Regions from separate parts of the Cupriavidus sp. GW822-FHT02D05 genome, predicted to be linked through region 1. Evidence: predicted binding sites of a transcription regulator. Region 1 holds the regulator's gene; each other region holds the start of a gene.
What was found. Region 1 encodes LexA, which represses DNA repair genes until DNA is damaged. Its sites were predicted from a motif close to ACTGTATNNNNATACAGT; they were not measured.

Region 2: imuA (translesion DNA synthesis-associated protein ImuA) is a predicted target of LexA. The motif match lies at 3,808-3,825, and genes of this name have one in related genera.
Region 3: recA (recombinase RecA) is a predicted target of LexA. The motif match lies at 941-958, and genes of this name have one in related genera.

The regions. Positions count from the first base shown of each region.
Region 1 covers NZ_JBXAOE010000038.1:152-8,204, reverse strand. Annotated here, with positions in the region: gene AC1RQK_RS34890 (replicative DNA helicase) at 1-1,321, opposite strand, end outside; gene rplI (50S ribosomal protein L9) at 1,589-2,041, opposite strand; gene rpsR (30S ribosomal protein S18) at 2,073-2,351, opposite strand; gene priB (primosomal replication protein N) at 2,355-2,654, opposite strand; gene rpsF (30S ribosomal protein S6) at 2,729-3,103, opposite strand; gene AC1RQK_RS34865 (asparaginase) at 3,205-4,203, opposite strand; gene lexA (transcriptional repressor LexA) at 4,433-5,089, shown strand; gene AC1RQK_RS34855 (hypothetical protein) at 5,198-5,368, shown strand; tRNA gene AC1RQK_RS34850 (tRNA-His) at 5,473-5,548, shown strand; gene AC1RQK_RS34845 (hypothetical protein) at 5,840-6,118, opposite strand; gene AC1RQK_RS34840 (class I SAM-dependent methyltransferase) at 6,121-6,789, opposite strand; gene AC1RQK_RS34835 (DUF808 domain-containing protein) at 7,151-8,053, shown strand, end outside.
Region 2 covers NZ_JBXAOE010000057.1:10,595-18,647, forward strand. Annotated here, with positions in the region: gene AC1RQK_RS39455 (LysR family transcriptional regulator) at 1-287, opposite strand, end outside; gene AC1RQK_RS39460 (tripartite tricarboxylate transporter substrate binding protein) at 443-1,441, shown strand; gene AC1RQK_RS39465 (isocitrate lyase/PEP mutase family protein) at 1,484-2,371, shown strand; gene AC1RQK_RS39470 (serine hydrolase domain-containing protein) at 2,426-3,685, opposite strand; gene imuA (translesion DNA synthesis-associated protein ImuA) at 3,874-4,782, shown strand; gene AC1RQK_RS39480 (Y-family DNA polymerase) at 4,715-6,280, shown strand; gene AC1RQK_RS39485 (error-prone DNA polymerase) at 6,326-8,053, shown strand, end outside.
Region 3 covers NZ_JBXAOE010000042.1:21-8,073, forward strand. Annotated here, with positions in the region: gene AC1RQK_RS36195 (response regulator) at 183-869, opposite strand; gene recA (recombinase RecA) at 1,168-2,241, shown strand; gene recX (recombination regulator RecX) at 2,409-2,876, shown strand; gene AC1RQK_RS36210 (DUF2889 domain-containing protein) at 3,215-3,889, shown strand; gene sucC (ADP-forming succinate--CoA ligase subunit beta) at 3,959-5,125, shown strand; gene sucD (succinate--CoA ligase subunit alpha) at 5,207-6,088, shown strand; gene AC1RQK_RS36225 (TerC family protein) at 6,395-7,090, shown strand; gene AC1RQK_RS36230 (pilin) at 7,496-7,963, shown strand.

The DNA.
Region 1 (8,053 bases):
TCAGCCGCACGGTGCCAATCGGGCCATTACGCTGCTTGCCGATGATGATCTCGGACGTGCCCTTGTCCTGCGAATCGGGGTTGTAGACCTCGTCGCGGTAAATAAACAGGATCACGTCGGCATCCTGCTCGATAGCGCCGGATTCACGCAAGTCGGACATCACCGGGCGCTTGTTCGGGCGCTGTTCCAAGCTTCGGTTCAGCTGCGACAGTGCAATCACCGGGCAGTTGAGTTCCTTGGCCAGGCCCTTGAGCGAGCGCGAGATTTCCGAGATTTCGGTGGCGCGGTTTTCGCCGCCGCCCGAGCCCGACATCAACTGCAGGTAGTCGATGACGATCAGTCCGAGCTGGCCGCACTGGCGCGCCAGCCGGCGTGAACGGGCGCGCAGCTCCATCGAGCTCAGCGCCGGTGTTTCGTCGATGAACAATTGCGCATCGTTCATGCGCTGGATCGCGTGCGTGAGCCGCGGCCAGTCTTCGTCAAGCAGGCGGCCGGTACGCAGGCGGTGCTGGTCAAGCCGGCCGACCGAGCCCAGCATACGCATCGCCAGCTGCGTGCCCGCCATTTCCATCGAGAACACAGCCACCGGCAAGCCCTGCTCCACCGCCACGTGCTCGCCGATATTCAGCGAGAATGCGGTCTTACCCATGGAGGGGCGCCCCGCCACGATGATCAGGTCGCCGGCCTGCATGCCACTGGTCATGCGGTCCAGGTCGATAAAGCCGGTAGGCACGCCGGTGACGTCGGTGCTCGAGTCACGGTGGTACAACTCGTCGATGCGCTCGACCACCTGGGTCAGCAGCGGCTGGATTTCCTGGAACCCCTTTTGCCCGCGCGAGCCTTCCTCGGCGATGGCGAACACCTTGGATTCCGCCTCGTCGAGCAACTCCCGCACCTCGCGCCCTTTGGGGGCGAACGCCGCGGTAGCGATATCGTCGGCCACCGTCACCAGCTTGCGCAGCACCGAGCGCTCGCGCACGATCTCCGCATAGCGGCGGATATTGGCCGCACTAGGCGTGTTCTGCGCCAGGGAATTCAGATAGGCCAGGCCGCCCACCTCTTCCGCCTTGCCAGCGCCTTGCAGCGACTCGTAGACGGTGATGACGTCGGCCGGCTTGGTAGCGGCGATCAACCGGGAGATGCTCTGGAAGATCATCCGGTGATCGAAGCGATAGAAATCGGCTTCGTTCAGGAAGTCGGCGATACGGTCCCAGGCGGCATTGTCCAGCAGCAGGCCACCCAGCACCGATTGCTCGGCCTCGATGGAATGCGGCGGTACCTTGAGATTGTCTAGTTGGGGGTCTGCGACAGGCGCGTTCATAGGGGGGGATTATAACGGTCGACGCCAGCGAGCCGGCGGAGAATTCGCAGCCGGCTGTTGGGGGGGCATCCTGCCGTGTGACGGCGGGACAACCGGCCCCGCCCCGTAGCAGTCGGGCAATCAGGCAATCAGGCAAGCAAGGGGCGCGGCCAAACAAAAAGGCAGGAGCGCGATGCTCCTGCCTTTTTGTTTGGTCAAGCAAGCGGCGCTGGCATCCGGCTCCCACCAGCCCGAAGGACAAGTGGAAACCGGCAGCAAGGCCGATGCTTAGGCGTGTTCGCCCAGGACGGAAACCGTCACGTCGACCAGCACGTCGGTGTGCAGCGAGACGCTGACCGGGTGGTCGCCAACAACCTTCAGCGGACCATTGGGCAGGCGCACTTGCGCCTTCTCGACCTTGAAGCCTTGGCCAGCCAGGGCTTCAGCGATGTCGGCATTGGTCACCGAACCGAACAGGCGGCCGTCCACACCCGACTTCTGGGTGATCTGCACGGTCAGGCCATTCAGCTTTTCGCCTTCAGCTTGCGAAGCTGCCAGCTTTTCAGCGGCTGCCTTTTCCAGTTCGGCGCGCTTGACTTCGAACTCGCTGATAGCGGTCTGGGTAGCGCGGCGGGCCTTCTTGTTCGGGATCAGGAAGTTACGGGCGTAGCCGTCCTTCACGCGAACGATGTCACCCAGGTTGCCCAGGTTGATGACTTTTTCAAGCAGAATAATTTGCATCGTGTTTTCTCCTTAACGGACCTAGGGCCGATCAGTTCTTGTGCAGGTCGGTGTAGGGCATCAGCGCGAGGAAACGCGCGCGCTTGATGGCCGTGTCGAGCTGACGCTGATAGTGCGCCTTGGTGCCGGTCAGGCGGGCCGGCGTGATCTTGCCGTTGTCGCCGATGAAATCCTTCAGGGTGTCCAGATCCTTGTAGTCGATCTGTTCCACGCCAGCCACGGTGAAGCGGCAGAAGCGCTTGCGCTTGAACAGCGGGTTTTGCTGTTGGAAGCGCTTCTTGTTCTTGTTGTCACGTTTGACGAATGCCATGATTCAATCCTTTTCGAATGCTTTACATCCAGTGATGTGAAAGACGAGAGCCTTGCTGTTGCGGTGCCTGCGGGCCAGGAATCCTTCGCAGTCGAGCATCGCGCCGAGCGGAGTACGCTCAAGCCGCTGGCCGATCTGACCAATTCCCATGGCGGCGATGGCGAACTCCACCTGCCTGGGCGTTTGCGCCTCGACCGTCTCGCCCGCGTACTGCAAGATGCAGTTAACCACGGGGACCCCGGCCGGGGTGTAACGCAAGGCATCGCGTTCCGCGAGCGTTGCGCAGAGCCTTAACTGGTTCAACGCACTCTCCCGCACCGATGCCCGCACTTGCCGCCGCGGCGATCAACGCCGGCGGCAACCACAACAGTCCGCACTTAGGCGGCCTGGACTTCGCTGGTCTGTTGCGCGGCCTTGCGAGCTTCTTCGCGCTGCACTTCCTTCATCATCGGGGACGGTGCGGTTTCAGCCTTCTTGGTCTGAACGATGAGGTGGCGCAGCACTGCATCGTTGAACTTGAACGCGTGTTCGAGTTCAGCCAGGGTTTCCTTGCCGCATTCGATGTTCAGGCAAACGTAGTGAGCCTTGGCCAGCTTCTGGATCATGTAGGCCATCTGACGGCGACCCCAGTCTTCCACGCGGTGGATCTGGCCTTCCTGGGACGTGACCAGCGTCTTGTAACGCTCGATCATGGCCGGGACTTGTTCGCTCTGGTCCGGATGGACGATAAATACGATTTCGTAATGACGCATTGACGCTCCTTTTGGATAAGCTGCCCGAGCGCCATGTCCGGTGCAGCAAGGTTGAATAGCCTTAAAGTATAGCGTGCTTTTACCATCCGGAGCAAGCCGCCTCAGTTTTCGGTGAATAGCGCCTGCAGCGCCGCCGGATCCTTTGCCAGTCCTGGCTCCGCAGCCAGAGCCAGCGCCAGGAGCACACGCGTCTTATAAGGATTGAGGTCGCCGGCCGAAACAAAAACGCCCGAAGCCGGCCGGGGAGGCGCTGGAATCGCCACATGCCCCGCCCCTGTGCGCGAACTGCGCACCACTGCCACGCCGGCGCCGGCAGCATCGGTTAGCGCCTCCACCAGCGACTGGTGAACCGACCCGTTGCCAGCGGCCGCCACGACCAGGCCCGACACGCCCGCCTGCGCCAAGGCATCCACCACGATCCGCCCCGGCTCCGCATAGCTAGCCACGATCTCGACCTGCGGCCATGCGCAAGGGACCGGCCAGGCCTTGGCCGGCAAGCGACTGGGGGTACGCACAAAGCGCACGAGGTTGTCCTGAACAAAACCAATCGGCCCGGATACCGGCGACACAAACGCATTCACCGCCGATGTGTGCGCCTTCATCACGTCGCGCCCCGCGTGAATCTCCTGATTGATCACCAGCAGCACGCCCTTTGCCGTCGCGCCAGCATCCGCCGCTACGCGCACCGCATCCAGCAGGTTCAACGGGCCATCCGCCGACAACGAGGTCGACGGTCGCATCGCAGCCGTCAGCACAACTGGCACCCCACCCACGCAGGCCAGGTGCAGCAGCATGGCCGTCTCCTCCAGGGTATCGGTGCCGTGCGTAATGACGATGCCCGACACATCGGGCTGCGCAGACCAGAACGCCACGCGCTCCACCAGCCTGGACCAGAGCGCGAACGACATGTCCTTGCTATCTACCTGCGCAACCTGCTCGGCTTCGATCCGCGCCACCGTGCCCAGCGCCGGCACCGCATCGAGCAGCGCCGTCACCGGCACCGTCGCCGCCTGGTACTTCGCGCTGCTGGCTGGGTTGGAAGAAGAACCGGCAATGGTGCCGCCGGTAGCGAGCACGACGACACGAGGCAGGAGAGACATGGCGGAAATGAGCTCGGGAGCCCCAGAAAAGTTGAACAGTGCGCAACGCAAGACGCTTCAGGTGCCGCGGATTGTAACCCTCCGCCCACTCGCCACGGCACGCGCCAAGACCCGCGGGACGCACCTGTCAATGCGCAAACTCCCAAAAATTCCGCTTGCACTTCACTCGATACTGTATAAAATCACAGCATACTGTTTAAACATACAGTGCTTTCAAACACCGGCGACCATGGCGACCCTGACACCGCGACAGCAGCAGATTTTCGACTTGATCCGCAGCAGCCTCCAGCACACGGGCTTTCCGCCCACGCGCGCAGAGATCGCCGCCAAGTTCGGCTTCTCCTCACCCAATGCAGCCGAGGAACATTTACGTGCCCTGGCCCGCAAAGGCGTGATCGAGCTCACCCCCGGCGCCTCCCGCGGCATTCGCCTCAAGGTCTCCCGTAGCGACTCCGAGCTACCCGACCAGTTCTCCCTGCCTATGGCTGGCGTCATGCAGCTAACCCTGCCATTGGTCGGGCGCGTCGCAGCCGGCAGCCCGATCCTTGCCGCCGAACACATCGACCGCCAATACCAGGTCGACGCATCGGTGTTCGACGTGCAGCCCGACTACCTCCTCCGGGTGCGTGGTCTCAGCATGCGCGACGCCGGCATCCTCGATGGCGACCTGCTCGCCGTCAAGCGCGCCAGCGAAGCCGCCAACGGCAAGATCGTCGTCGCCCGCCTGGGCGACGACGTCACCGTCAAACGCCTCAACCGCCGCGGCGACACCATCGAGCTGATCGCCGAGAACCCCGACTTCCCCAGCATCATCGTGCAAGCCGGCCGCGAAGAGTTCTCACTAGAAGGCATCGCTGTCGGCCTCATCCGCCCCGGCGCCTTCTGACGAGTGCGGCTGAGGCGGGCGATCCCCGTACAAGCCGACACCCGATTGTGCCAACGCACCCGCGTAGCGGGTACCGCTAACTGTTGTTGCAAGTCACCAGGTGTAGCCATGCTGCCAGCCAACCGCCTCTCCGCCCGTCGCCCCGTCAAGCCCGTGCCCTTTCGCCAATCAAAAGGCGTGCGCATCTACCAGGGCGCGCAACGACGCACCATGGTTGGCAGCATGGCCGCTATCTGCCGAATGCTCGAGCTGGAGGAATCCTCCAAGCTGGCCGGTTAAACAGGTGGCACTAAAAAAATTTGTGCAGAGTACTAGCCATCCGGCTTTTGGCATTGTATGATCTTGTTCTTCGTCGTTCGGCACCAAGCAGAACGACATCGACGGTGGCTGTAGCTCAGTTGGTAGAGTCCAGGATTGTGATTCCTGTCGTCGTGGGTTCGAGTCCCATCAGCCACCCCAGAATTCTTATTAGTATCAACGGCTTACGCTTTACCTAGTCGTTTCACGATACGAACTTTCCCACGGAAAGCGAAATTTTCCCACGGCGCCCTTGGCGCCGTTTTCGTTTTCTGCACTCGCGCGCGCCAAGATCCCTTCTTCCCCCTCTTGCTGTGGCCCACAGCGGTGGATTATTGCTGCCCACGCGCGAGAGTGGCCTCTACCCCTCCAGCTGGGCTTTGGTGCCGGACTGCCAGCCTTGGGGTCCTCGACGAGGGCCCGCGAGTTCGGGGGGCGCGCCCGACGGCTCAATTAATCGGCAAGAGGAAAGCCGAAGATATCCCGCTCCAGGTCTTGCTCGAATGCCACCGTCCATGCGGCCCCAGCTCCGCCAGGATAGCGCCGAGCCTCGCCGCCGGCTACACGGGCGACGATGACCTCCCGCAAGATACGATTCGGCCCGCCGCTCAACGGAGTGCCTTCCTCCGCAGCCACATCGAAGTCCTCTCGTACAAATCCATGCAGTGCGCAAGCCGACTCGAAACCCTCGCGCTCATCCACTGGCAGTTCGTGGAATAACTTTTGAACCATGGCTATCTCCCAAAGCCTCGCCCGGATCCGGGCATGAGCATTTCGGACATCCCGGGACCGCTCGGCCATGCCATCTGCAAGGCAATCACGCTCCAGGAAATCGAGTCCCGGCCCTGCGTATCCTTACGCTGCCCGCAGTAGCTTTCGGTCAGGCCAACCGCTCGGCCAAGCGCCAGCGTCTCATCGGCAGAAACGTCGAACATCCTTCGACCTCGGGGAATAGGTCCGTGGCGGAGCGACATGATGATCGTGGCGCCCGGCGCTAGCAGCTCCGCGATCGAGTTCATCGCAATGGGTCGTTCGGTGGCATCCAGATGCATCCATACGGCAGTCAGCAGTATCAGCTCAAAATGCTCTCGCCTGGATCGCATCGCCGACAGGTGTGGCAGTGAATCATCCACCCACTCGATCGGCAATGCCGCGTGAATGCGTTGCCCCTCTCGACGCAATTCGCCCGTGGGTTCCACGGCCACAACCCGATGTCCCAAGCGGGCGAGCGCGGCCGCATCGCGGCCTGACCCTGCTCCGATATCCAGAATATTGCTGAGCTCACGTGGAAATAGGTGCAGTACGTCTCGGTGGATATCGTCGAACTGGAGGCTCTCGTACTGCTGCACCAATGCGGCCGCGTTCTCGCCATATCCGGCAGTACTTGCTGCTGCTTTTCTCATTCATGTCCCCTTCTCACTCCCAATGGGGGCGCTTCTGTGCTCATGTTCGGCAAGAGAGGCAGCGTGCCCCCCCCCACCGACGGCGGATAGCAAGCAGGCGTGTAGTTTGGCATATTTCAATTACTCGTTGCTTGACCCCGACGAGACTTCCCGTAGACCGCCCTGCTATCCCGCCGGCGGTCTTTTTTTTGACGGATGCCCCAGGCGGCTCCGATTCACATCCTGAATTGCCAGCCCCCTAGAGGCGCGACGCCGGAATGGCGATGGTTCGCATCGCTTGCGACGCCTGTGGCACAGTATCGCGCTATGCGCCCTCCGTGCGACGGGGCGCTTTCCTTACGTCTACTTGGGAACCTTGGATATGGCCGGCACCAGCCTGCTTCTGCTGATCGACGACATCGCCTCCATCCTCGACGATGTAGCCACCATGAGTAAAGTGGCGGCCAAGAAAACAGCCGGCGTACTAGGCGACGACCTGGCCTTGAATGCGCAGCAGGTCAGCGGCGTGAAGGCAGAGCGCGAATTACCCGTTGTGTGGGCTGTAGCGTTGGGGTCCTTTCGCAACAAGGTGATTCTGGTGCCGGCAGCTCTGGCGATCAGCGCTGCCGTGCCCGCAGCCATCGTGCCACTGCTGATGGCTGGCGGCGCCTTTCTTTGCTACGAGGGATTCGAGAAGATTGCGCACCGTTTCCTGCATAGCGATTCCACTCAGGGACAAACCGATTCCGAAGCGTCACAAGCGGCAAATCCCGAGACGGATATGGCTGCCTATGAGCAAGCCAAGATTCGCGGTGCGGTGCGCACTGATTTCATCCTGTCGGCGGAGATCATCGTGATCTCGCTCGGGACGGTATCCGGTGCGACATTCGGCACCCAGGTGGCCGTGTTGTCGACCATCTCTTTGATCATGACAGTGGGCGTCTACGGCCTGGTGGCGGGCATCGTCAAGTTGGACGATGCTGGCCTGTATCTTAGCCAGAAGGCTTCCGCCGGCGCGCGAGCCATTGGCCGCGGCATCCTGCGCCTGGCGCCTTGGTTGATGCGCACGCTGTCCGTGATCGGCACAGCGGCGATGTTCCTGGTGGGGGGCGGGATTCTGGTACACGGTATTCCTGCCGTGCATCATCTGGCAGGGCCCACGACTGAGATGCTGGCTGGGGTACCTATGATCGGAGCAGGCCTGGGAATGCTAGGCCCGGTATTGATCAATGCACTGACGGGCATCGTAGCGGGTGCACTGGTCACGGCTATAGTCGCCATTGCG
Region 2 (8,053 bases), on a different contig from region 1:
ATGCCGAAGCGGCAGCTCCCGCGCAGCGCGCGTGCCATGTCCAGGTCCGCGCGGATGCGGCTTTCGATGTCGAGGATCTGGGCGGCATGCTCAAGCAGGCGCTCGCCCGCGTCGGTGATCACCGAGCGTTGCCCGGTACGGTCGAACAAGGCTTTTCCCAGATCGTCTTCCAGCTCGGCGATGCGCTTTGACAGCGACGACTGCGTGACATGCAGCCGCGCGGCGGCGACAGAAAAACTGCCGAGTTTTGCGGCCCAGTAGAACGCTTCCAGCTGCTTGAGTGTCATGGCGATGCCTTGGCCCGGCAGTGCGTTTGATGCCCGGCTCGCGTGCGGTCATTCCAAAATCTCACCGGGGGACGTGAGGATTTGTCGCTTTCTTCCCGCGCGGGAGGTACGTATCGTCTGGCCATTGTCAATATCGGCTGGGAGAGGGAAAGATCATGCGGCACGGGCTCAAGGCATGCAAGGCGCATCACGCAATCCACACGCTGGGCGCGTTGCTTCTGTTCGCAACGGGCCTGGCGGCGACGCCGGCCAGGGCGGAATGGCCCAGCGATCATCCCATCCAGGTCTATGTCGGGTTTGCCGCCGGCGGCGGCACCGATACCATGGCGCGCACGATGGCGCCGTTCATCCAGCGCTACCTTGGCGCAAACGCCAGCCTGGTGGTGCAGAACAAGCCCGGCGCCGCCGGCGAGATCTCCAGCCTCAGCCTGATGCGCGCGGCGCCGGACGGCTACACCGTTGGCGTGGTCAACCTGCCGGCCATGGCGTTCTCGCCGCTGTACCGGAAGACCAGCTTCGATCCGGCCGCGCTGCGGCTGGTCGCCCGGGTGCTGAGCGACCCGACCATCCTGGTGACGCGCAAGGATAGCCCGTACAACAACCTGAAGGATGTGGTGGCGGCGTTGAAGAAGAAGCCGGCGTCGCTGTCTTTCGGTCACAACGGGGTCGGGACGAACGGGCACCTGGCGCTACTGCAATTGCAGAACGTGGCGGGCGTCAAGGTCACCGACATCCCCTATAACGGGACGGCGCAATCCAAGACGGCTTTGTTTGGCGGGCATATCGATTTTGCGGCGGTCACCACGGGCGAGCTGCAGGATGCGGGCAAGGAGGCCGTGCCGCTGAAGATTATCGCGCAGATGGGGGAGACGCGAGCCGCTTCGCTGCCCGACGTGCCCACGGCCCGGGAGCAAGGCTTTGACGACGTGATGCCGGCCGAGCGGGGGATCGCGGTGCCCGCGGGCGTGCCGCCAGCCATCGTGGAGAAGCTGCGCGCGGCCATCCGGGCGACCCTCAAGGATCCGGAGTACCTGAAGAAGGCCGGCAACGATGCGCCGGTGCTGGCCTACCTGCCGGGAGACGACTGGGCCCGGGAAATCGCCGCGCGCAAGCCCATGATGCGCAAGCTGGCCGACGGCATGCCCAAGGAGTGACCATCCCCATGATTTCCCACCCATCCTCGCGATCCTAAGTCCATGCCACGTATTGCCCCGGTTCAAAAGACCGCATCCCTGCGCACGCTGCTGCAACGGGAATCGTTCGTCGTGGCGCCTGCCGTCCACGATATCTTCAGCCTGCGGCTGGTGGAGCAGGCGGGTTACCAGAGCGCCTGCATCAGCGGCGCCATGCTGTCGTACAGCCTGCTGGGCGTGCCGGACATCGGCCTGCTCACGCTGACGGAATGCGTGGAGCACTGCCGGCGGCTGACCCGCGCCTCATCCATTCCCATCACCGCCGATGCGGACGCCGGCTATGGCAACCCGCGCGGTGTCCACTACGCCGTGCAACTGTTCGAGGAAGCCGGCGCGGCCGGCCTGAACATCGAGGACCAGGTGGTGCCAAGGCGCTGGGGCTCGGCGGCGGCCAAGGACGTGGTGCCGCTTGGCGAGATGCTCGCCAAGATCGACGCCGCGCAGCGCGCCAGGCGCGACAGCAACTTCATGATCATTGCCCGCACGGACGCATTTGCCTGCGAAACCACCGAGCAGGTCATCCTCCGGGCAAGGGCGTATCAGGCGGCGGGCGCCGATATGCTGCTGCCCATTGCGCCGCGCACCGAGGACGATATCGCCCGGCTGGTGCGCGCGCTGGATATCCCGGTGACGCTGAGCGCCGGGACCGGGCTGGCGCCAAGCCCGTCGGCCGCGAATGTTTCGCTGGAGCGGCTGCGCGAACTGGGGGTTCGCCGGGTCAGCCTGACCACGTTGTTGCCGGGCGCGGCGGTAGCCGGGATGCGGCGCAGCCTGGATGCCGTGCGGGGGGCGGGCAGCGATGACGGGATGGCGGCCGCGGGGACGGCGAGCCTTGGGGCGCTGTTTGATGTGGCGGAGCAGATGGCTTTTGAAGATGCCCTGCTGCATTGACCGGGTCCGTGACAACGGTCGACCCAAGGCGCACACCCGGGGCAATCCACGTTTCTACCAGTCGCCATAGGCCGATACGATGCCACGCAGCAGCGCATCGCGTTCCGCGCCAAGGTGGGCGCCGCTCGCGTCGCTCGCGTCGCCCGCGGCATCCTTGCCGACCGCGGTATGCACCACCACCAGGTTCAATGCGGGATCTACGAAGATGGCCTGCCCGTAGACACCCAGAAGGGCAAAGCGGCGGTGACTGCCGGGCAGGATCCAGGTCTGCAGGCCATAACCGTAGTAGGTGCTGCCGTGGTACTGCATGTGCCCTGGCCGAAATGCTTCGGGTTGCCGTGTTGCGTCCGTCATCGCGAGCAGGTGGTCACGTGATACCACGGCAGTGCCCCTCACCAGCCCATCGGTTGCCATCATCAAGCCCAGGCGGGCGTAGTCGTGCAGCGTGGCGTTGAAGGCGCCTTGCGCGAACACGTCCTGGTCGGCCGGGTTCACCAGCCAGGTCGCCTGCGCCTGGGCGCCGATCGGCTTCCATAGCTTCTCATCGACGTAGTCACAGAGCGTGCGGCGCGTGGCGCCGCGCAACACCAGCCCCAGGATCTGGGTCTGGGCCCCGGCATAGTTGAAGCGCTGCCCTTCGGGATCGCTGCGCGCCGTGATCAGCCGGGCGGCCTGAGCAACCCCAACCCGGCGCACGGCATCGTTGAACCTGGCCCGATCGTCGTGCTCCGAGTAGTCCTCGATAAACCGTGCGCCCGAGGACATGCGCATCAGATTCACGATTCGGGTCTGTCCGTACAGCGTGTCCTTGAGTTGGGGCGCATAGGTCTCGGCGGTGTCATCCAGCGAGCGGATGAAGCCCTCTTCCTGCGCCTTGACGATCGCCAGCGCGGTAATCGTCTTGGCCATCGAGTTGGAGAGCATCCGCATGTCGGCGCTGCGCATGTAGTTGTAGCGTTCCGCGACAATCTCGCCGTCCTTCACGACCAGAAGTCCAGTGGCACGCTGTCGCTGCATGTAGTCGTCCAGTGTCAGCTGGCGGCCACGAAAGCGGTAACTGAACGGCGTCTCGATGGCGGCCTTCTTCAGCGCAAGCGGATCGTCTGCCGGAGCGAGCGCACAGGCCGGATTGAAGCTGTCCATCGCGCTGAACGAACCGACGAGATAGGGCTCCGTGTAGGCTTGCTTCAGGCTGCGAGCCGGTGGATAGCCCTCGGCCCTGCCCAGGGATTCTTCGTCGGGAGCGGCAGCGCTTGCGCTGACGGCGAGCAAGGCAATCAGCGGGAAGCAGAGCAGGCGAGCGATCGTCATCATGGCGGGAAGGCATTGCGATGGCAGCATATTCTCATGCCACCGATGCGGCACGGCGCCGCTAACCATGATCAATTTCCATCGCTCGGCGTCCCCACCGCTTCACCCTTGCGCGCATCCGTGGTACTGTATAAACATACAGTACTCGGAAACTTCCTGTCAGTCCCCCCGGACTGAGCCGCACGCATCACATGATCGCCGAACTCTTTCCCCTATCGCCCGATACATCGGGCGATTCGCCTTTGGCGCAGCAGCCCGTGGCCGACCGGCAGGGGGCGCTGGACGCACTGGAGCAACGCTATCCCGGCCTGTGGCGGGCGGGGCAGCTTGGCCATCTGGGCCGGGCGGGCAGCGTGCCGGCCTTGCCGACCGGCCATGACGCGCTCTCGGCCGAGTTGCCCGGCGGTGGCTGGCCGGTGGGCGCGCTCACAGAGCTGCTGCTGGCCGACCCCGGCGTGGGCGAGTTGCGGCTGCTGCGCCCGGCCTTGCTGGCGCTGGCCGCGGCGCAGCGCCGGATGGCGCTGATCGGGCCGCCGCACCAGCCCAATGCAACGTGCTTGGCCGAATGGGGTTTGCCGGCGCGCCAGTTGTACTGGGTGCGCCCGCCCGCTGGCGCGGGCCGGGCCGCGGCGCAGGCGGATGTGCTGTGGGCGGCGGAGCAGATGCTGCGCAGCCAGGCCTTTGGCGGGGTGATGGTGTGGCTGCCCACGGCGCGTCCCGAGGCGCTGCGGCGCTTGCAGGTGCTGGCGCAGGCAGGAGACGCCGTGGTGTGGGCGTGCCGGCCGGCCAGCGTGCTGCGCGAGTCGTCGCCGGCGGTGCTGCGGCTGCTGTTGTCGCCGGCGCCGGGCAATGCCGTGTCGGTCACGTTCCACAAACGGCGCGGCCCGGTGCGCGATACGCCGCTGGTGCTGCCGCTGGGCGAGATGGTGGCGGTGCCGGCCATGGCCACGCCGCCTGCGGCGCCGCCGGCCCCGTCGATGCCGGTCCCCCTGAATGCCCCGGTTTCCCAAGCCGTTGCGGGAGAGCAAGCCCATGTCGTACTGGATCGCGGTGCATCTGCCGCGCCTGTCGCTGGACGCGCTGCAGCCGAACTGGCCTGAGCCCGCCGCGCCCCGCGCCTGCGCTGGCCTGCTGCACCACAGCGTGCCGGTGGCGGTGATGGAGCGCGAGCGGGTGGTGCTGGCCAACGGCCCGGCGGTGGCGCTGGGGGTGCAGGCGGGGATGCGGCGGGGCGGCGTGCAGGCGTTGTCGGCGCAGGTGGTGCAACTGCAGCGCGAGCCGGCGGCCGAGGCGCAGGTGATGACGGCGCTGGCGCTGGCGTTGCTGCATTTCACGCCGCATGTCACGGTGCATCCCGATGCCGGGGTGGCTACCGTGATGATCGATGCCGGGGCCAGCCTGCGGTTGTTTGGCGGCCATCTTGCGTTGTGCCGGGCGGTGTATGCGCGGGTGCGGCGGCTGGGGGTGTTCCTGCAGCTGGGCTGCGGGCCGACGGCCTTCGGGGCGGCGTGGCTGGCGGCGCAGCCGCTGCGGCGGGATCGCCGGGGCGGGCTGGTGCGTCCGGCGCGGCGCGCGGTGGGGCCGCAGCGCATGGCGCGGCTGCTGGACCGGCTGCCGGTGGGCATGTTGCAAGGGCTGGCGGACGATGGCTGGCTCGATGGCATCGGCTGCCGGACCGTGGGCGAGGTGCGGGGCCTGCCGCGTGCCGGCCTGCGGCGCCGGCTGGGGCCGGACCTGCTGGCGCGGCTGGACCAGGCCTATGGCGAGGTGCCGGTGCGCTTTACGTGGTTCAGCGCGCCCGCGACCTTCTCGCAGCGCATGGAGCTGCCAGGCCGGACCGAATCCGTGCAGGGCGTGATGGCGGGCGCGCAGCGTTTGCTGCTGGCGCTGGCCGGCTGGCTGGCCCTGCAGCAGGCGGGCGTGACGCATCTTGTGCTGCGGCTGGAGCATGAGCGCTACCGGCTGGGCGCCGAGACGCAGGCAACGCCGGTGACGATCAGCCTGGCGCAGCCCAGCCGCGATCCGGCGCATTTGTCCAAGCTGTTGCAGGAGCGGCTGGACAAGGTGCAGTTCCGCGTGCCGGCGGTGAGCCTGCTGCTGGTGGTGGAGTCGGTCCAGGCCTGCGTGGCGCAGAGCGATGCGCTGTTTCCCGAGCCGGGCGGCACGCCGGCGGAGCTGGGCCGCGTGCTCGATACGCTGATGGCGCGCCTGGGCCGGGAGAACGTGCTGCAACCGCAGCCGCTGGCCGACCACCGGCCCGAGCGCGCCAACCGCTGGTGCCCGGTGGATGAGATGCCTGCGCGCGCGCCGCGCGAGCCGCAGCGTGCCCCGGCGGGCATGCCGGAGCGTCCGCTGTGGCTGATGGCGCAACCCGTGGCACTGACTGTGCAGCGCCATCGGCCTTGTCACGGCGGGCCATTGACGTTGCTCTCGCGGCCGGAGCGCATCGAATCCGGCTGGTGGGACGGCGCGTTGGCCACGCGCGATTACTTCGTTGCGCAACGGGCGGACGGGCTGCGTTGCTGGGTCTATCGCCAGCGCCCCGGGCGTGAGGAAAGCGGCGAGTACCGCTGGTTCCTGCATGGCTTGTTTGCCTGAGTGTTTGCCCGAGTGTTTGCCCGAGCGTTTGCCTGAATCCTTGCCATGTCGAGCCAGCCAGCCAACCCTTCATTCTCCGCTTTGCCGCCGGCGCTTTCCGCGCTGCTGCCGGCGTTGCCCGACTATGTGGAGCTGCATTGCATCTCCAATTTCACCTTCCTGGACGGGTCGTCGCATCCGGTCGAGCTGATCGAGCGCGCGTTTGCGCTCGGCTACCGCGGCCTGGCGCTGACCGACGAATGCTCGGTGGCGGGCACGGCCCGCGCGCACCATGCGCTGAAGGACCTGCGCGAACGCACCCGCGATGCGGCCGAGCGCAGCGCGGCGCGGTTGGCCGCCGGGCTGCAGGAGGATGAGGACGAGGCAGCGGAGGAGCCGGAGGAGGGCGGCGACGAAGACGGCGAACATCAAGGGGATGGCGAATGCCCCGCCGCGCCGGACGCCACTGCCACCGGGAGCGCCGATGAAGCCTTGCAGGCCCGCCTGCGCCGGCATGATCGCCTGCTTGCCCTGGCCCGTGCCGCGCAGGATTTCCGCCTGCTGGTCGGCAGCCGCTTCACGCTCACCGACCACGCGGGCCGGCCCGTGCTGCGGCTGGTGCTGCTGGCGCAAAATCGCGAAGGCTTTGGCAACCTGAGCGAGTTGATCACGCTGGGCCGCACGCGCGTGCAAAAGGGCGCCTACGCGCTGCATCCCGACGACATCGCCGCGCCGCAGCCGGACCAGGCCCACCTGCGCGGCATGCCCGATTGCCTGGCGCTGCTGCTGCCTTCGTATTGCCCGGACCCCGGCGAGCTGCTGGGGCAAGCCCAATGGATGCGGCAGACGTTTGGCGAGCGCGGCTGGATCGCGCTCGAGCAATTGCAGGGCTATGCCGATGCCACGCACCGGCTGCGTCTGGAGCAGGCCGCCGCGCTGACCGGCGTGCCCCTGGCGGCATCCGGCGCGGTGACCATGCATGTGCGCTCGCGCAAGCCGCTGTCGGACGTGCTGAGCGCGATCCGCGTGGGCCAGCCCCTGGCCGAATGCGGCATGGCGCTGGCGCCCAATGCCGAGCAGCACCTGCGCATGCGCCAGCGCTTGTCGCGCCTGTACCCGCGCGAGGCGCTGGCGCAGACGTTGCGGGTTGCCGCCATGTGCGACTTCTCGCTGGCGTCGCTGCGCTACGAGTACCCGGAGGAACTGGTGCCCCCGGGCGAGACGCCATTCAGCTACCTGCGCCGCGAGACCATGAAAGGCGTGCTGCGGCGCTTCCCCAAAGGGCTCAAGCCCAAATGGCGCAAGCAGCTGAAGGAGGAGCTCGCGCTGATCCGCGAAAAGCAGTACGAGCCGTTCTTCCTCACCGTGCACGACATCGTGCGCTTTGCCCGCGGCCGCGGCATCCTGTGCCAGGGCCGCGGCTCGGCAGCCAATTCGCTGGTCTGCTATTGCCTGTTCATCACCGAGGTCGATCCCAAGGATGCCAACCTGCTGTTCGGCCGTTTTCTCTCGCGCGAGCGCGACGAGCCGCCGGACATCGATGTGGACTTCGAGCACCAGCGGCGCGAAGAAGTCATCCAGTACATCTACGAGAAATACGGCCGCCACCGCGCCGCGCTGGCGGCGTCGCTGATCACCTATCGCTCGCGCAGCGCGCTGCGCGACGTGGGCCGGGCGCTGGGCATCGATGCCAGCGTGATCGAGCAGGTGGTCAAGGGGCAGGCATGGTGGGATGGCGGCAAGACCTTCCTGGAGCGCATTTCGCAGTATGGGCTGGACCCGGACGCGCCGGCG
Region 3 (8,053 bases), on a different contig from region 1:
CCCCCCCCCCCCCCCCCCCCCCCCCCCCCCCCCCCCCCCCCCCCCCCCCCCCCCGCCGCCGGGGCAGTCGCAGCAGGCTCATGGGGAGGAGGTGGTCGGGCAGGTCTTGGCGGTGTCGCCGGCATGCCGTCAAAGGGAAACGGCGCTGATGCCGATCCTGATTTTGATTTTAATGGCGCTTTCTAGTCGTGCGCCACGGCTGCCTGGAATTTCTCCAGGCAGTAGCCCAGCCCGCGTACCGTGGCAATGCGGATCCCGCCCACCTCGATCTTCTTGCGCAGCCGGTGCACGTAGACTTCGATGGCATTGTTGCTGACCTCTTCGCCCCATTCGCACAGGTGGTCGACCAACTGCTCCTTCGATACCAGCCGCCCGGTGCGGGTGAGCAGGATCTCCAACAGCCCGACTTCGCGCGCGGAGAGATCCAGCATCTGCTCGTTCAGGTAAGCGATGCGGCCAACCTGGTCGAAGGCCAGCGGGCCGTGGTGCGTGAGCGTGGCGCCGCCGCCGGCGCCGCGTCGCACCAGCGCGCGCACGCGGGCTTCCAGCTCGGACAGGGCGAAGGGCTTGGCCATGTAGTCATCGGCGCCCAGGTCCAGGCCCTTGACGCGCTCATCGACGCCGTCGGCCGCGGTCAGGATCAGTACCGGCAGCATGGCGCCGCGCGTGCGCAGGCGCTTGAGCACTTCCAGCCCGGGCATGCGGGGCAGGCCGAGATCGAGGATCAGGAGGTCGAAGGTCTGGGTCGAGAGCGCCGAGTCGGCTTCAATCCCACTGGCGACATGGTCGACGGCATAGCCGGAGTGACGTAATGAGCGCGTCAGGCCGTCTGCCAGCACATCGTCATCTTCGGCGATCAGAATACGCATGGTTGTCTCCACCCTGGCCCGGCTTAGTCGTCGCTTTACATCAAATGACGCGTGCGGGACTTGCCAAGCATACTGTTTTTTTATACAGTACTCGCTTGATCCGGTCGCGCGGTGAGCGGGCCGGATCGTACTGAATTTAGTAACGAACGTATTACCGGCGTTTGCCCAATGTTTGCCCCTGCTGCCAGGTTCATTGTCATCAGGAGTTCGCAGCGCGGCGCGGGTCGGGCGGTTACCCGCAAAAGCAGGCAGCGCGCCATATGCGGCCTATTTATACACCATTGACGGAAGGACGACCATGGATGACGGCAAGAAGGCGGGTGCTGGCGTAAGCGCCGAAAAGCAGAAGGCGCTGGCGGCCGCGCTGGCCCAGATCGAGAAGCAGTTCGGCAAGGGCTCGATCATGAAACTGGGCGAAGCCGACATCGACCAGGATATCCAGGTCGTGTCCACCGGCTCGCTGGGCCTGGACATCGCGCTGGGCGTCGGCGGGCTGCCGCGCGGCCGCGTGGTGGAAATCTACGGTCCGGAATCCTCGGGCAAGACCACGCTGACGCTGCAGGTCGTGGCCGAGATGCAAAAACTGGGCGGCACCTGCGCCTTTATCGATGCCGAGCACGCGCTCGACGTCAACTATGCCGGCAAGCTCGGCGTGTCTGTCGGCGACCTGCTGATCTCCCAGCCCGATACCGGCGAGCAGGCACTGGAAATCACCGACGCGCTGGTGCGCTCGGGCTCGGTCGACCTGATCGTGATCGACTCGGTGGCGGCCCTGGTACCCAAGGCCGAAATCGAAGGCGAGATGGGCGATTCGCTGCCGGGCCTGCAGGCCCGCCTGATGAGCCAGGCACTGCGCAAGCTGACCGGCACCATCAAGCGCACCAACTGCCTGGTGATCTTCATCAACCAGATCCGCATGAAGATCGGCGTGATGTTCGGCTCGCCCGAAACCACCACCGGCGGCAATGCGCTGAAGTTCTACGCCTCGGTGCGCCTGGACATCCGCCGCATCGGCTCGATCAAGAAGGGCGATGAGGTGATCGGCAACGAAACCAAGGTCAAGGTGGTCAAGAACAAGGTATCGCCGCCGTTCCGCGAAGCCTTCTTCGACATTCTCTACGGCCAGGGCATCTCGCGCCAGGGCGAAATCATCGACCTCGGCGTGGACGCCAAGGTCGTCGAGAAGTCGGGCGCGTGGTACAGCTACAAGGGCGAGAAGATCGGCCAGGGCAAGGACAACGCGCGTGAATACCTGCGCGAAAATCCGGACATCGCCGACGAGATCGAGAACAAGGTGCGCGAGTCGCTGGGCGTGGTCCTGATGAACGGCACGCCGGCCACCGCAGGCGCCGTGGCCACCGCCGAAGACTGAGCTTCGCTGGCCGGGGCATTCCCGGCCGCGATCCCCATCCCGGGGCGGCACGCGCAGCGACGCGCGCCGCCCCGGTTTGCATTTTCAAAGCGCATCCATATAACGCATTGATAAAGCGCATTGATAGTACGCATTGATAATGCGCGGTGTTCAAGCGCGCCTTCCCCATGGCTACCCGTCCTCCTCTCTCCCTGAAAGCCCGCGCTGTCGGCTACCTGTCGCGGCGCGAGCACAGCCGGGCGGAGCTGGCGCGCAAGCTGGCCCCGCATGCCGAGTCTCCCGAGGCACTCGAGCAATTGCTGGATGCGCTGGAGCGCGAGAACTGGCTATCCAACGCGCGCTTTGTCGACAGCCTGGTGCACCGGCGCGCGGCCCGCTATGGCGCCGCCCGCGTGATGCAGGAAGCCCGCACCCATCAGCTCGGCGGAGATCAACTCGCCGACCTGCAGGATCGCCTGCGCGGGTCGGAGCTGGAGCGCGGCCGCGCGGTCTGGCAAAAGCGTTTTGGCACGCCGCCCGCCACGCCCGAAGACAGGGCCAAGCAGATCCGCTTTATGGTCGCCCGCGGCTTTTCCCGCTCGGTGGTGAGCCAGGTGATAAAAGGGGCGGATGAGTGGCTGGATGGCAGTGATTGACGTCCGCCGACGTGGCAGCCTCAAGTTCAAGTGATGCCGCAGTGATGTCGCGGTGATGTTACTGCCATGTCCTGCACCGGTTTCGGGCGCATACCTGCTTTGCGAGTAGGCGTATTCCGAATCTTCGCGCCTTGCTCACGCCTTGCTCATGCCTTGTGCCTTAGGCCGTTTCCGCCGCAATGCCGTGATTTTTCCGCATGCGCGGGGCTTGCCCGTCGCTCGACAATCCCCGACAACAGCGCCGCGCGCAGTTTGTTCCCGGCCAACGTTGTCCGGCATGTTAAAATCCTGCGGTTTTCCGGCCCAGCCGTCCATTTCTCCCGCTCCTGCCTGGTGTTATGCCGCTTTCCCCGCCCGTCAATCGCGCCCTGCGTCACCGTCGTGCCATCACGGCGGAGGCTTATCTTAGGGACGACGGCCTATGGGACATCGAAGCGCGCCTGACTGACACCAAGCCGCGCGAGATTCCGCTGGCCGGCGGCGGTGTGCGCCCGGTGGGTGAGCCGCTGCACGATTTGTGGCTGCGCGTCACCATTGACCTGCGCATGAACGTCGTGGACGCCGATGCCTGTTCCGACTGGGTGCCTTATCCCGGCCAGTGCGACACCATCGGCCCGGCCTACCGCAAGCTGATCGGCCTGAACCTGATGAAGGGTTTCCGCAAGTCGGTGAAAGAGCGCCTGTCGGGCGTGGCCGGATGCACGCATTTGACCGAGCTGGCCGGCGTGTTGCCGACCACCGCGATCCAGGCATTCGCCGGCGATGTGTTCAACATTCGCGACGGCGGTGCCGAAGACACCAGTACCGAACCGCCTTACCAGTTGCACGGCTGCCATGCCCTGCATTTCGAAGGCGAGGTCGTACGCCAGTTTTACCCCCGCTGGTATGGTCACCAGCCAAAACCGAGGATCAAGACCGAAGGGTCATCGACCCCGGCGGCGCAGCCAGCGGAGGCGCTCGCCGCCCCCGCCGGCGGCGCCATGTCGCGCAGGTCAACCGGCACTTCTGGCTAAGCCAGGCCGGCCTGCAGTCCGCCGAGATTCCATCTCCACACTTTTACGCCTACCCGAAAGGAAACACGCATGAATATCCATGAGTACCAAGGCAAGGAAATCCTGCGCAAATACAATGTGCCGGTTCCGCGCGGCATCCCCGCGTTCTCGGTCGAAGAGGCCCTGAAGGCTGCTGAACAACTGGGCGGCCCGGTATGGGTCGTCAAGGCGCAGATCCACGCGGGCGGCCGCGGCAAGGGCGGCGGCGTGAAGGTGGCCAAGAGCATCGACGAGGTCAAGACCTACGCCACCAACATCCTCGGCATGACCCTGGTCACGCACCAGACCGGCCCGGAAGGCAAGAAGGTCAACCGCCTGCTGATCGAAGAAGGCGCTGACATCAAGAAGGAACTGTACGTCAGCCTGGTGGTTGACCGCGTTTCGCAAAAGGTCGCCCTGATGGCCTCCAGCGAAGGCGGCATGGACATCGAAGAAGTCGCTGCCCACAGTCCGGAAAAGATCCACACGCTGATCATCGATCCGTCGGCCGGCCTGCTCGACGCGGACGCTGACGACATCGCTCGCAAGATCGGCGTGCCCGACGCAAGCGTGGCGCAAGCCCGCCAGGCCCTGCAAGGCCTGTACAAGGCATTCTGGGACACCGACGCCTCGCTGGCTGAAATCAACCCGCTGATCCTGACCGGCGACGGCAAGGTGATCGCGCTCGACGCCAAGTTCAACTTCGACTCCAACGCCCTGTTCCGCCACCCGGAAATCGTCGCTTACCGCGACCTGGACGAAGAAGATCCGGCTGAAATCGAAGCGTCGAAGTTCGACCTGGCCTACATCTCGCTGGACGGCAACATCGGCTGCCTGGTGAACGGCGCTGGCCTGGCCATGGCCACCATGGACACCATCAAGCTGTTCGGCGGCGAGCCGGCCAACTTCCTGGACGTGGGCGGCGGTGCCACCACCGAGAAGGTGACCGAAGCCTTCAAGCTGATGCTGAAGAACCCGAACCTGAAGGCCATCCTGGTCAACATCTTCGGCGGCATCATGCGTTGCGACGTGATCGCCGAAGGCGTGATCGCTGCATCCAAGGCCGTGTCGCTGTCCGTGCCGCTGGTCGTGCGCATGAAGGGCACCAACGAAGAGATCGGCAAGAAGATGCTGGCCGACTCGGGCCTGCCCATCATCGCCGCCGATACCATGGAAGAAGCTGCCCAGAAGGTCGTGGCTGCTGCCGCGGGCAAGTAAGCCAGACGCGAACACGAACGCCAGCAGCGCGCCGGGGCCAGGCCTTCGCGCGCTGCTTTGAGCCAAGCAAAGGATTACAGCATGTCGATTCTGATTAATAAAGACACCAAGGTCATCACCCAGGGCATCACCGGCAAGACCGGCCAGTTCCACACCCGTGGCTGCCGCGACTATGCCAACGGCAAGAACTGCTTCGTTGCCGGCGTGAACCCGAAGAAAGCGGGCGAAGACTTCGAAGGCATTCCCATCTACGCAAGCGTCAAGGATGCCAAGGCATCGACCGGCGCCACCGTGTCCGTGATCTACGTGCCGCCCGCAGGCGCCGCTGCCGCCATCTGGGAAGCCGTTGACGCTGACCTGGACCTGGTGGTCTGCATCACCGAAGGCATCCCCGTGCGCGACATGATGGAGCTCAAGGACAAGATGGCCAAGGGCAACAAGAAGACCCTGTTGCTGGGACCGAACTGCCCGGGCCTGATCACGCCTGACGAAATCAAGATCGGCATCATGCCGGGCCACATCCACCGCAAGGGCCGCATCGGCGTGGTGTCGCGCTCGGGCACGCTGACCTATGAAGCAGTCGGTCAGCTGACCGCGCTGGGCATGGGCCAGTCGTCGGCAGTCGGCATTGGTGGCGACCCCATCAACGGCCTGAAGCACATCGACATCATGAAGATGTTCAACGACGATCCCGAAACGGACGCCGTGGTCATGATCGGCGAAATCGGTGGTCCGGACGAAGCCAACGCGGCTTACTGGATCAAGGAAAACATGAAGAAGCCGGTGGTTGGCTTCATCGCTGGCGTGACCGCGCCTCCGGGCAAGCGCATGGGCCACGCCGGCGCGCTGATCTCGGGCGGTGCCGACACGGCGCAAGCCAAGCTGGAAATCATGGAAGCCTGCGGTATCAAGGTCACCAAGAACCCGTCGGAAATGGCTCGCCTGCTCAAGTCGATCCTGTAAATACCGGTCTGCAGCCTCCCGCCTCCGGGCGGGAAAGCTTGCCGGAGCCGGAGCGCTCGCGTGACTGCGACCGCACACCGGCTCTCCATGCCCCCGCCTCCGTGCGGGGGCATGTCATTCTGGAGTACCGTTACCTAGGGTATCTCCCAAGGTGCGCGACATGCCGATTGAAACCGAATCGAAAGCTTGATACGGTAAATCTTCATGTCTGAAGACTCAGACATCCGAAATTCCGCATGCGGCACAGTTGTTGGTGACGCAATGTGGCGTTCGAATCATAATTTAAGAAACTCGAGGAGCTTTACCGTGGAACTGCTGTCCTCCACCGCTTTCTGGATTGCGTTGGGATCCATCATCCTGACCAACATCGTGCTATCCGGCGACAACGCCGTGGTGATCGCGCTGGCCTCCCGCAACCTCCCGCCCGCCCAGCAGAAGAAGGCCATCTTCTGGGGCAGCGCCGCCGCCATCATCATGCGGGTGGTGCTCACGGTTGCCGCGGTCAAGCTGCTGAGCCTGCCGTACCTGAAGATCGTCGGCGCCATCCTGCTGGTCTACATCGGCGTGCAACTGCTCACCGGCGATGACGACGAAGAAGGCCACTCGGCCAAGGACAACATCTGGGCCGCGATCCGCACCATCCTGATCGCCGACCTGGTGATGTCGCTCGACAACGTGGTGGCCGTGGCCGCCGCAGCGCAGAAGGGGCCGGAAGGCAGCCAGCTGATGCTGCTGATCCTGGGCCTGGGCCTGTCGATCCCCCTGATCGTGTTCGGCAGCACCATCCTGCTCAAGGTCATGGACCGCTTCCCCATCATCATCGTGCTGGGCGCCGCGCTGCTGGGCTACCTGGCCGGTGAAATGCTGGTCAGCGACCCGGTGGACGCAGCATGGTTCGAGATGCACGTGCCGCATGCCCACCTGGTGTTCGGCGTGATCGGCGCCGCGCTGGTGGTGGTGGTTGGCAAGCTGCTGAGCAGGCGAGCGCCACAGACGGCCTGATGGGCTGTGACCCGTCCTGGGACGGGTTTGTAGATGAGGTGGTGCCCCGTTCGTTGGGGCACTGCCGGACAGACGGGTGGCCCGGGAGCCGCCCGTTTTGTTTTTGGGCCGTAGCGCAGGCCACTTAGCGGATTCGGCGGTGATTTCAGTGTGGTTTCAGACTGACTTAAGCCAAAACGTAGGCTTACTGACCCGCCGCGTCATACTTAGTGACAAAATTTGCGCGGGATCAACACCCGGAAGGGCCTGAAGTGGCGAAAATTGTCACTCGCCGACGAGACATCAAGACTTGGCGGCGCTGGCACGCTAAGTGCTAAGAACGTACAGCATCACATGAAACAAGATGTTTCGATTTGTATCCAAAATTCCTTCGAGGGGTCAATCATGCAACAACGGGTGCAACAAATGAAAAAACTGGGCCGCCGAGTCCAGAAGGGCTTCACGCTGATCGAACTGATGATCGTGGTTGCGATTATCGGTATCTTGGCGGCGATTGCTATTCCGCAGTATCAGGATTATGTGACTCGTGCTCGCTGGACTGAAAATGTTACGTCAATTGCAGGGATGAAGCAGGCTATTGCAGAGTGCGTTCAGCAAAATGCAATGGCTCCCGCAGCGGTGATCGGCGCACCGTGCGACTCGTTTGCTGCGCTGAGCGCTGCTAATACTGGAGTCGGCTTCACTGCGCTGCCTGCTCCCAAGTATGAGGCAGCAGCTACTCCCGTGGCATACGCTGCGGGGGTGATCACGCTTACTGGCTCGGCTCAAGTTGGCGGCTGCGTAGTAACGTTTACGCCTTCCATCACTGCTTCCGCCGTGACCTGGGCTTCAGCTACGGCCGCTGGTTGTACTAAGGGACAGACCGGGATTTAACCGAACGGCAAATTCAGAAAAAGCGCCTTCGGGCGCTTTTTTTTTCCCCACTCCCCAAGCTATCATCCGCCTTCTGCCCACAAGGCATAA